One region of the Mesorhizobium sp. Arg314 genome, then DNA from elsewhere that is predicted to be linked to it. Evidence: predicted binding sites of a transcription regulator. Region 1 holds the regulator's gene; the other holds the start of a gene.

Region 1 (3,658 bases):
GAGCAATCTCAATGCCCCGATGGCCAGCCTGCCGGTGACCATCTTCCAGTTCGCTCTCAGCCCCTATGAAGAATGGCAGCAACTGGCCTGGACGGGCGCACTCATAATCACACTGACGGTTCTCGGGCTGAGCATCATCGCCCGCAGCCTAACCGGACGCAGAGAGGACAGATGAAACCGATGTTGTCCACCGACCTGAACGTAGCCGACACGACCGTCGAGAAGGCCAAGATCGAGGTCAAGAACCTCAACTTCTACTATGGCCAGTCGAAGGCGCTGAAGGACATCAACCTGTCCCTGCCCGAGCGCAGCGTGACCGCTTTCATCGGGCCGTCGGGCTGCGGGAAGTCGACGCTGCTGCGCGTGCTCAACCGCATCTACGAGCTCTATCCGAAGCAGAGCGCGGAAGGGCAGGTGATGCTAGACGGCAAGAACATCCTCGACCGCTCGCAGGACCTCAACCTGCTGCGCACCAAGATCGGCATGGTGTTCCAGAAGCCGACGCCGTTCCCGATGTCGATCTACGAAAACATCGCCTTCGGCGTCAGGCTCTATGAGAAGATCAGCAAGGCCGAGATGGACAGCCGCGTCGAGCAGGCGCTGAAGCGCGCCGCGCTCTGGACCGAGGTCAAGGACAAGCTCAACGCCAGCGGCCTGAGCCTTTCCGGCGGCCAGCAGCAGCGCCTGTGCATCGCCCGCACCGTGGCGGTGAAGCCGGAAGTCATCCTGCTCGACGAACCGGCCTCGGCGCTCGATCCGCTGTCTACCGCCAAGATCGAGGAACTGATCGACGAGTTGCAGGTCGACTACACGATCGTCATCGTCACCCACAACATGCAGCAGGCGGCGCGCGTGTCGCGGCAGACGGCGTTCATGTATCTCGGCGAGCTGGTGGAGTTCGACCGGACCGAGAAGATCTTCACCTCGCCGCGCGAGAAGCGCACGCAGGACTATATCACCGGCCGCTTCGGCTGAGTTCATCGAGGACATCAATATGGCCGAACATACCGTCGCCTCCTTCGACGAGGATTTGAGGCAGATCAGCCGGCTTATAAACGACATGGGCGATCTCGCCGGCTCCATGGTCGGCGCTTCGACCAGGGCACTGCTCGAGACCGACAATGCGCTGGCACAGCGCGTCGTCTCCGACGACGCCATCATGGACGCGCGTCAGCGCGAGCTTGACGACCGCGCCATCACACTGATCGCCAAGCGGCAGCCGATGGCGGACGATCTTCGCCACGTGGTCGGCTCGATCCGCATGGCGGGCGACCTCGAACGCATCGGCGACCTTGCCAAGAACATCGCCAAGCGCGTCGGTTCGGTAGGCGTCAGCGCGGCGCCGCGCGACCTCACGCATTCGATCGATTCCATGGCGCAGCTGGTGCTGATCCAGGTCCAGGCCGTGATCCAGGAATATACGGTGGGCGATGCCACGGCGCTGGCCAAGCTTCGCAACGACGACGAGCGCATCGACGTCAAATACACCTCCGTCTTCCGCGAGCTCCTGACCTATATGATGGAGGACCCGCGCAACATCACCGCTTGCACGCATCTTCTGTTCTGCGCCAAGAATCTCGAACGCATCGGCGACCATGTGACCAACATCGCCGAGAACGCTTACTATGTGCTGACCGGCATGCAATTGCCCGCGAATCGCCCGAAGCAGGACGAGACGGCAATGTCGGCGCCGGCGGCCTGACAAGGGTAACCTGCAATGATCGCGCCACGCATCATGGTGGTGGAGGACGAGGAGCCGCTGGGGGTGCTGCTCCGCTACAATCTCGAATCCGAGGGTTACCAGGTCGAAGTGGTGACCCGCGGCGACGAGGCCGAAATCCGCCTTCAGGAAAACGTTCCCGACCTGCTCGTGCTCGACTGGATGGTGCCGGCCGTTTCCGGCATCGAGCTTTGCCGGCGCCTCAGGATGCGGCCCGAGACCGAGCGGCTGCCGATCATCATGCTGACGGCGCGCGGCGAGGAAAGCGACCGCGTGCGCGGCCTCTCGACCGGCGCCGACGACTATCTGGTCAAGCCGTTCTCGACGCCGGAGTTCATGGCCCGCGTCAAGGCGCTGCTACGCCGCGCCAAGCCGGAGGTGCTGTCCAGCGTGCTCAAGGTCGGCGACATCGTGCTCGACCGCGAATCGCATCGCGTCTACCGCAAGAAGAGCGAGATCAGGCTCGGCCCGACCGAGTTCCGGCTGCTCGAATTCATGATGCGGCATCCCGGCCGGGTATTCTCGCGCAGCCAGCTGCTCGACAATGTCTGGGGCGAGACGATCTATATCGACGAGCGCACGGTCGACGTGCATGTCGGACGCCTGCGCAAGGCCGTCAACAACGGCCGCATGCCGGACGTCATCCGCACCATCCGCGGGGCGGGCTACGCGATCAGGGAAGATTAGGGATATGCCGATATTCAGGTGAGGCCGGCCTGCGAATGGTGGCTTCCTGCGCTTCCGGTACTCACGTACTTAAGTACGCTCCGTTCCGGCCTTCGCCGGCCGAAGCCCTCACAAGTGTCTCCGTCTATGAAGGCTACGGCCGGCGTAGGCCGGTTCTCGGAATCCACCATTCTCGACTCGGCCTGACCTGAATCTCAGCATATCCCGGCGCTTGAGCCTGCAGTTCATGCGACGTGCTTGCCCGCTCTCGCCTGGCCCCCGGGCGCGAAAATCTCCTGGTCGACGAAGGTCAGCGCGCGCATGGCGCAGCCTTCGCGGATGAGCGGCAATTCGTTCGGTTCGGTGTCGAAGGAGATTGATGTCGAATGCTGGCCGCCGGCGGTCTGGGCGATCGCTTCTCTCAGCGCCGGCTCGATCAGGTCGAAAGCGGCGGCGCTGACGCCGACCATGGCGACCGGCGCCGGATCGATCAGCGCGAACAGGTTGCCGAGGCCGAATCCCAGCGCCTCGCCGGCGCGGCGGTAGGCTTCGCGCTCCGGGCCGTCCTTTTCGCGCGCCTTCGCGGCAAGGGCGCGCATGTCGGCGTCGCCGACATCGACCGGCGAGGCGTCCTCGCTTATCTTCATGGCGCTGCGCCAGATCGCATAATTGCCGGCATAGGCCTCGACGCAGCCGCGGCGGCCGCATCGGCAAAGCGCGCCGCCCGGACGATGGATCATGTGGCCAAACTCGCCGCCCGAGGAATGCGTGCCGGTGAACAGTGTGCCCTTCAACACAAGGCCCATCCCGATGCCGTGCGAGAGCAGGATGGCGATGAAATCGTCACGATAGCGCTCGGGATCGCGCCATTGCAGCGCCACCGCCATCATGTTGCAGTCGTTCTCCATGGTGGCGGGGATGCCGAATTCCTTCTCCAGGATGTCGGCAAAAGGAATGTCGGTCAGCGGGGTGATCGGCGACCACAGCATGGCGCGTGCCCGGGAATCGGTGATGCCCTGAATGCCCATGGCGATGCGGGCGACGCTGCCCACGTCGAGGTCGGGATCCTGCAGCCGGCGCCGGACGATTGCCATGCATGCGCCGATCAGCTCGTCGCGCGGCATGACAAGCGTGTCCAGGCGCTGCTGTTCCTCGGCAATCACCTGGCCGGCGTAGTCGATGACGGCGACCGACAGGAAGTTCAGCGACAGCACCACGGTCAGCACCGCGGCGGCTTCGGGGTTCAGCGCCAGGCCGATCTGCGGACGGCCG
Region 2 (3,658 bases), on a different contig from region 1:
TAGTCGGGTTTCTGCGTGCGTTTGCCGACACGGGTCAGGAAAGCGATGATCTGGGCGCGTGGATTGCCCGGATGCGCGTCGACAGCCTCGTCGAAGCGTTCCCAGAACTCAAGGTCGTATTTGCGCAGATAGGAGGCAGCGAGCTCATCCTTGGACGGGAAGCTGCGGTAGAGGCTCGGCTTGGTGACGCCGGCGCGCCTGACGATCTCGTCGACGCCGATCGCCCTGATGCCCTCGCGATAAAAAAGGTCGCGCGCCACGTCGAGGATCTTGTCCGCCGCCCTCGGCGCGGGCGCCTCGTTGATCGACGCTTCAATTTTATTGTCCGATGGCATGCAAACAACTCGCTTGACAATGTTACTGACCGGTACGTATGTAAGCCATAACCCCATTGCAACGTACCGGTCAGTAACATGATAGCTCAGTCTCGTCCGTTTGGCCAGCGCTACGCTTTCGTCGTCGTTGCCGTCATCTTCTTCTGCCTGCTGATCGCGGCCGGGCTGCGCTCGGCGCCGTCGGTGATGATGGTTCCGCTGGAAGAGAGTTTTGGCTGGCGCCGCGACGTTACGTCCTGGGCCGCCAGTGTCGGCATCCTGCTCTACGGGCTGACCGGACCGTTCGCCGCGGCGCTGATGGAGCGCATCGGGCTGCGCCGCACGCTGCTCGGCGCGTTGCTGGTGATGTCGGGATCGACCGCGCTCAGCCTGTTCATGACCGAGCCATGGCATCTTTTCCTCACCTGGGGGGTGTTTTCCGGCATCGGCTCCGGCGCGGTGGCGAGCGTGCTGGGTGCTACGATCGTCAACCGCTGGTTCAAGACCAATCGCGGTCTGATGATGGGCCTGATGTCGGCGTCCAGTGCCACCGGCATGCTGGTGTTCCTGCCGCTGATCGCCTCGCTGGCGCAGAGCGGCGGCTGGAAGCCGGTGGCGATTGCCGTGGCGATCGCAACGGCGGCGCTGATACCGTTCGTCTTGCTGCTGGTGCCCGAGCGTCCCGCTTCGATCGGCCAGGTGCGCTACGGCGCCGATGCGGACGACGTGCCGCCGGTATCGCCGGCATCACAGGGCAACTTCCTCGCGCATACGTTGAACACGCTGCGCCGCGCGGCGGGTACCAGGGTGTTCTGGTATCTGTTCGCCACCTTCTTCGTCTGCGGCTTCACCACCAACGGTCTGGTCGGCACGCATCTCATCGCCTTTTGCGGCGACATGGGCATCGGCGAGGTGCAGGCCGCCGGCCTGCTGTCGATGATGGGCATTTTCGACCTGATCGGCACCACGTTGTCCGGCTGGCTCACCGACCGCTTCGATCCGCGCAAGCTGCTTGGCGTCTACTACGCGGTGCGCGGGCTGTCGCTGATCTACCTGCCTTATTCCGGCTTCTCGGCGACCAGCCTGGTCATCTTCGCCGTGCTCTACGGGCTTGACTGGATCGCCACCGTGCCGCCGACGCTGAGGCTCGCCAACGAGGCTTTTGGCGACCGCAGCGGGCCGATCGTGTTCGGCTGGATCGTCGCCGGCCACCAGGTGGGCGCGGCGGCGGCCGCCGCCTTTGGCGGCACGATGCGCGAGCTGCAGGGTAATTACGAACTGGCGTTCCTGATTGCCGGCATGACCGGTATCGCGGCGGCCTGTATCTCGCTGCTGATCAATACGAGCAGGCCGGCCTTCGAGCCGGAGCCGCAGGCCGCTTAAGGCGCATCTTTCCCTTCTCCCCTTGTGGGAGAAGGTGGCCGAGCGAAGCTCGGTCGGATGAGGGGTGTTCCAGGGAATGCCGGCGTCTCGCTCCGCTGGAGCGTCAGCGCCGCCTCACCCACAGGAACGTCAACGCGTCACTCCGCTGGAACACCCCTCATCCGTCTCGGCGCTGCGCGCCGATCCACCTTCTCCCACAAGGGGAGAAGGAGAAGAGTGCACTGTTATCAAAACTTCATGGTTCCGAAATGCGCCTGAAACATTGAGGCGACAGCTTGGCGGTCCCGTTCAACGCCATCCGGAGACAGCCATGAACAAGCTCTCGTTGACCCGCCGCGCTTTCGTCACCTCGGCCAGCGCCTTTGGCCTTGTCGGTGCCTCCGGCCTCGCTCTGCCTTACTATTCGCGCGCCAACCAGCGCCCGGCCTTCACCCATGGCGTCCAGTCCGGCGACGTCGACGCGACGTCCGGCATGGCCTGGACCCGCACCGATCGTCCGGCGCGCGTCATGTACGAAGTGTCGACGACCGAAAGCTTCGCCAACGCCACCAGGCTCGCGCCGCTCGATACCTCGCCGGCCAGCGACTACACGGTCAAGCGCCTGCTCACCGACCTCGCCTCCGACCAGGACATCTTTTACCGCATGGTCGCGGCCGATCTTTCCGACATCAACACCGTCTCCGAGCCGATCGTCGGCCGTTTCCGCACCGCGCCGTCGTCCAAGCGCGACGTGCGCTTCGCTTGGTCGGGCGACACCGCCGGTCAGGGCTGGGGCATCGACGAGACCGGCATGAAGACCTACTCGACCATCGCCAAGCACACGCCGGACTTCTTCCTGCACTCCGGCGACACGATCTATGCCGACGGCGCCATGAAGGACGAGGTCGACCTGCCCGGCGGCGGCAAGTGGAAGAACGTCGTCATGATCGACGGCAAGCGCAAGGTCGCCGAGACGCTGGACGAGTACCGCGACCAGTGGAAGTACAACATGATGGACAAGCACGTGCTCGCGCTTAGCGCCATCTGCCCGACCTTCTACCAGTGGGACGACCACGAGGTACTGAACAACTGGTCGGATTCGAAGAATCTGAGCGCCGACAACCGCTACACGGAAAAATCGATCCATGTGCTGGCGGCGCGTGCGGCGCGCGCCTTCCATGAGATGACGACTATCCGTTACGAGCCTTCGGAGCCGGGCCGCGTCTACCGCAAGATTTCGCATGGGCCGCTGCTCGACGTGTTCTTCCTCGACATGCGCTCCTATCGCGGCCCGAACGGCCCCGACCTGGAAGAGACGCTGACGCCGAAGTCGCGCATGATCGGCGAAGAGCAGTCCAAGTGGCTGAAGCGCGAGCTGGCAAATTCCAAGGCGACCTGGAAGATCATTGCCGCCGACATGCCGCTCAGCCTTGTCGTCTGGGACGACGCGGCGAAGAAGGTTGGCTTCGAGGCCGTCAGCAACAACGACAATGGCGCGCCGAAGGGCCGCGAGCTCGAATTCGCCGATGTGCTGCGCTTCATCAAGAATGCCGGCATCACCAATACAGTGTGGCTCACCGCGGACGTCCACTACACCGCGGCGCATTACTACAACCCCGACAAGGCCCAGTTCCAGGATTTCAACCCGTTCTGGGAATTCGTCTCAGGTCCGATCCACGCCGGCACCTTCGGCCCCAACGACCTCGATATGACTTTCGGACCGGAGCTGAAGTTCATCAAGGCGCCGACCGCCGAGCAGGGCCAGAACCTGCCGCCCTCGGCGGGCCTGCAGTTCTTCGGTCTGGTCGATATTTCCGGTGCGACAGAACAGCTCACCGTGCGGCTGATGGATCGCGACGACAACGAGCTCTACAAGGTGACGCTCGACCCGGTGCGGTCGGCTTAGGCTGTGTCGATATTCAGGTGATGCCGGCCTGCGAACGATGGTTTCCTGCGCTTCCGGTGCTCACGTACTTAAAGTA

Evidence for each region. The regulator PhoB, encoded in region 1, activates phosphate uptake and scavenging genes when phosphate is short. The targets are predictions, from matches to a motif close to TGTCATNNANCTGTCAT.
Region 2: a site for PhoB is predicted at 1,920-1,936, ahead of ACWGS9_RS09575 (alkaline phosphatase D family protein). Genes of this name have one in related genera too.

The regions. Positions count from the first base shown of each region.
Region 1 is NZ_JBSKBP010000013.1:61,893-65,550, forward strand. It holds gene pstA (phosphate ABC transporter permease PstA) at 1-175, shown strand, start outside; gene pstB (phosphate ABC transporter ATP-binding protein PstB) at 172-975, shown strand; gene phoU (phosphate signaling complex protein PhoU) at 995-1,702, shown strand; gene phoB (phosphate regulon transcriptional regulator PhoB) at 1,718-2,407, shown strand; gene ACWGS9_RS16085 (ROK family protein) at 2,632-3,658, opposite strand, start outside.
Region 2 is NZ_JBSKBP010000007.1:66,797-70,454, reverse strand. It holds gene ACWGS9_RS09585 (TetR/AcrR family transcriptional regulator) at 1-335, opposite strand, end outside; gene ACWGS9_RS09580 (MFS transporter) at 414-1,697, shown strand; gene ACWGS9_RS09575 (alkaline phosphatase D family protein) at 2,008-3,582, shown strand.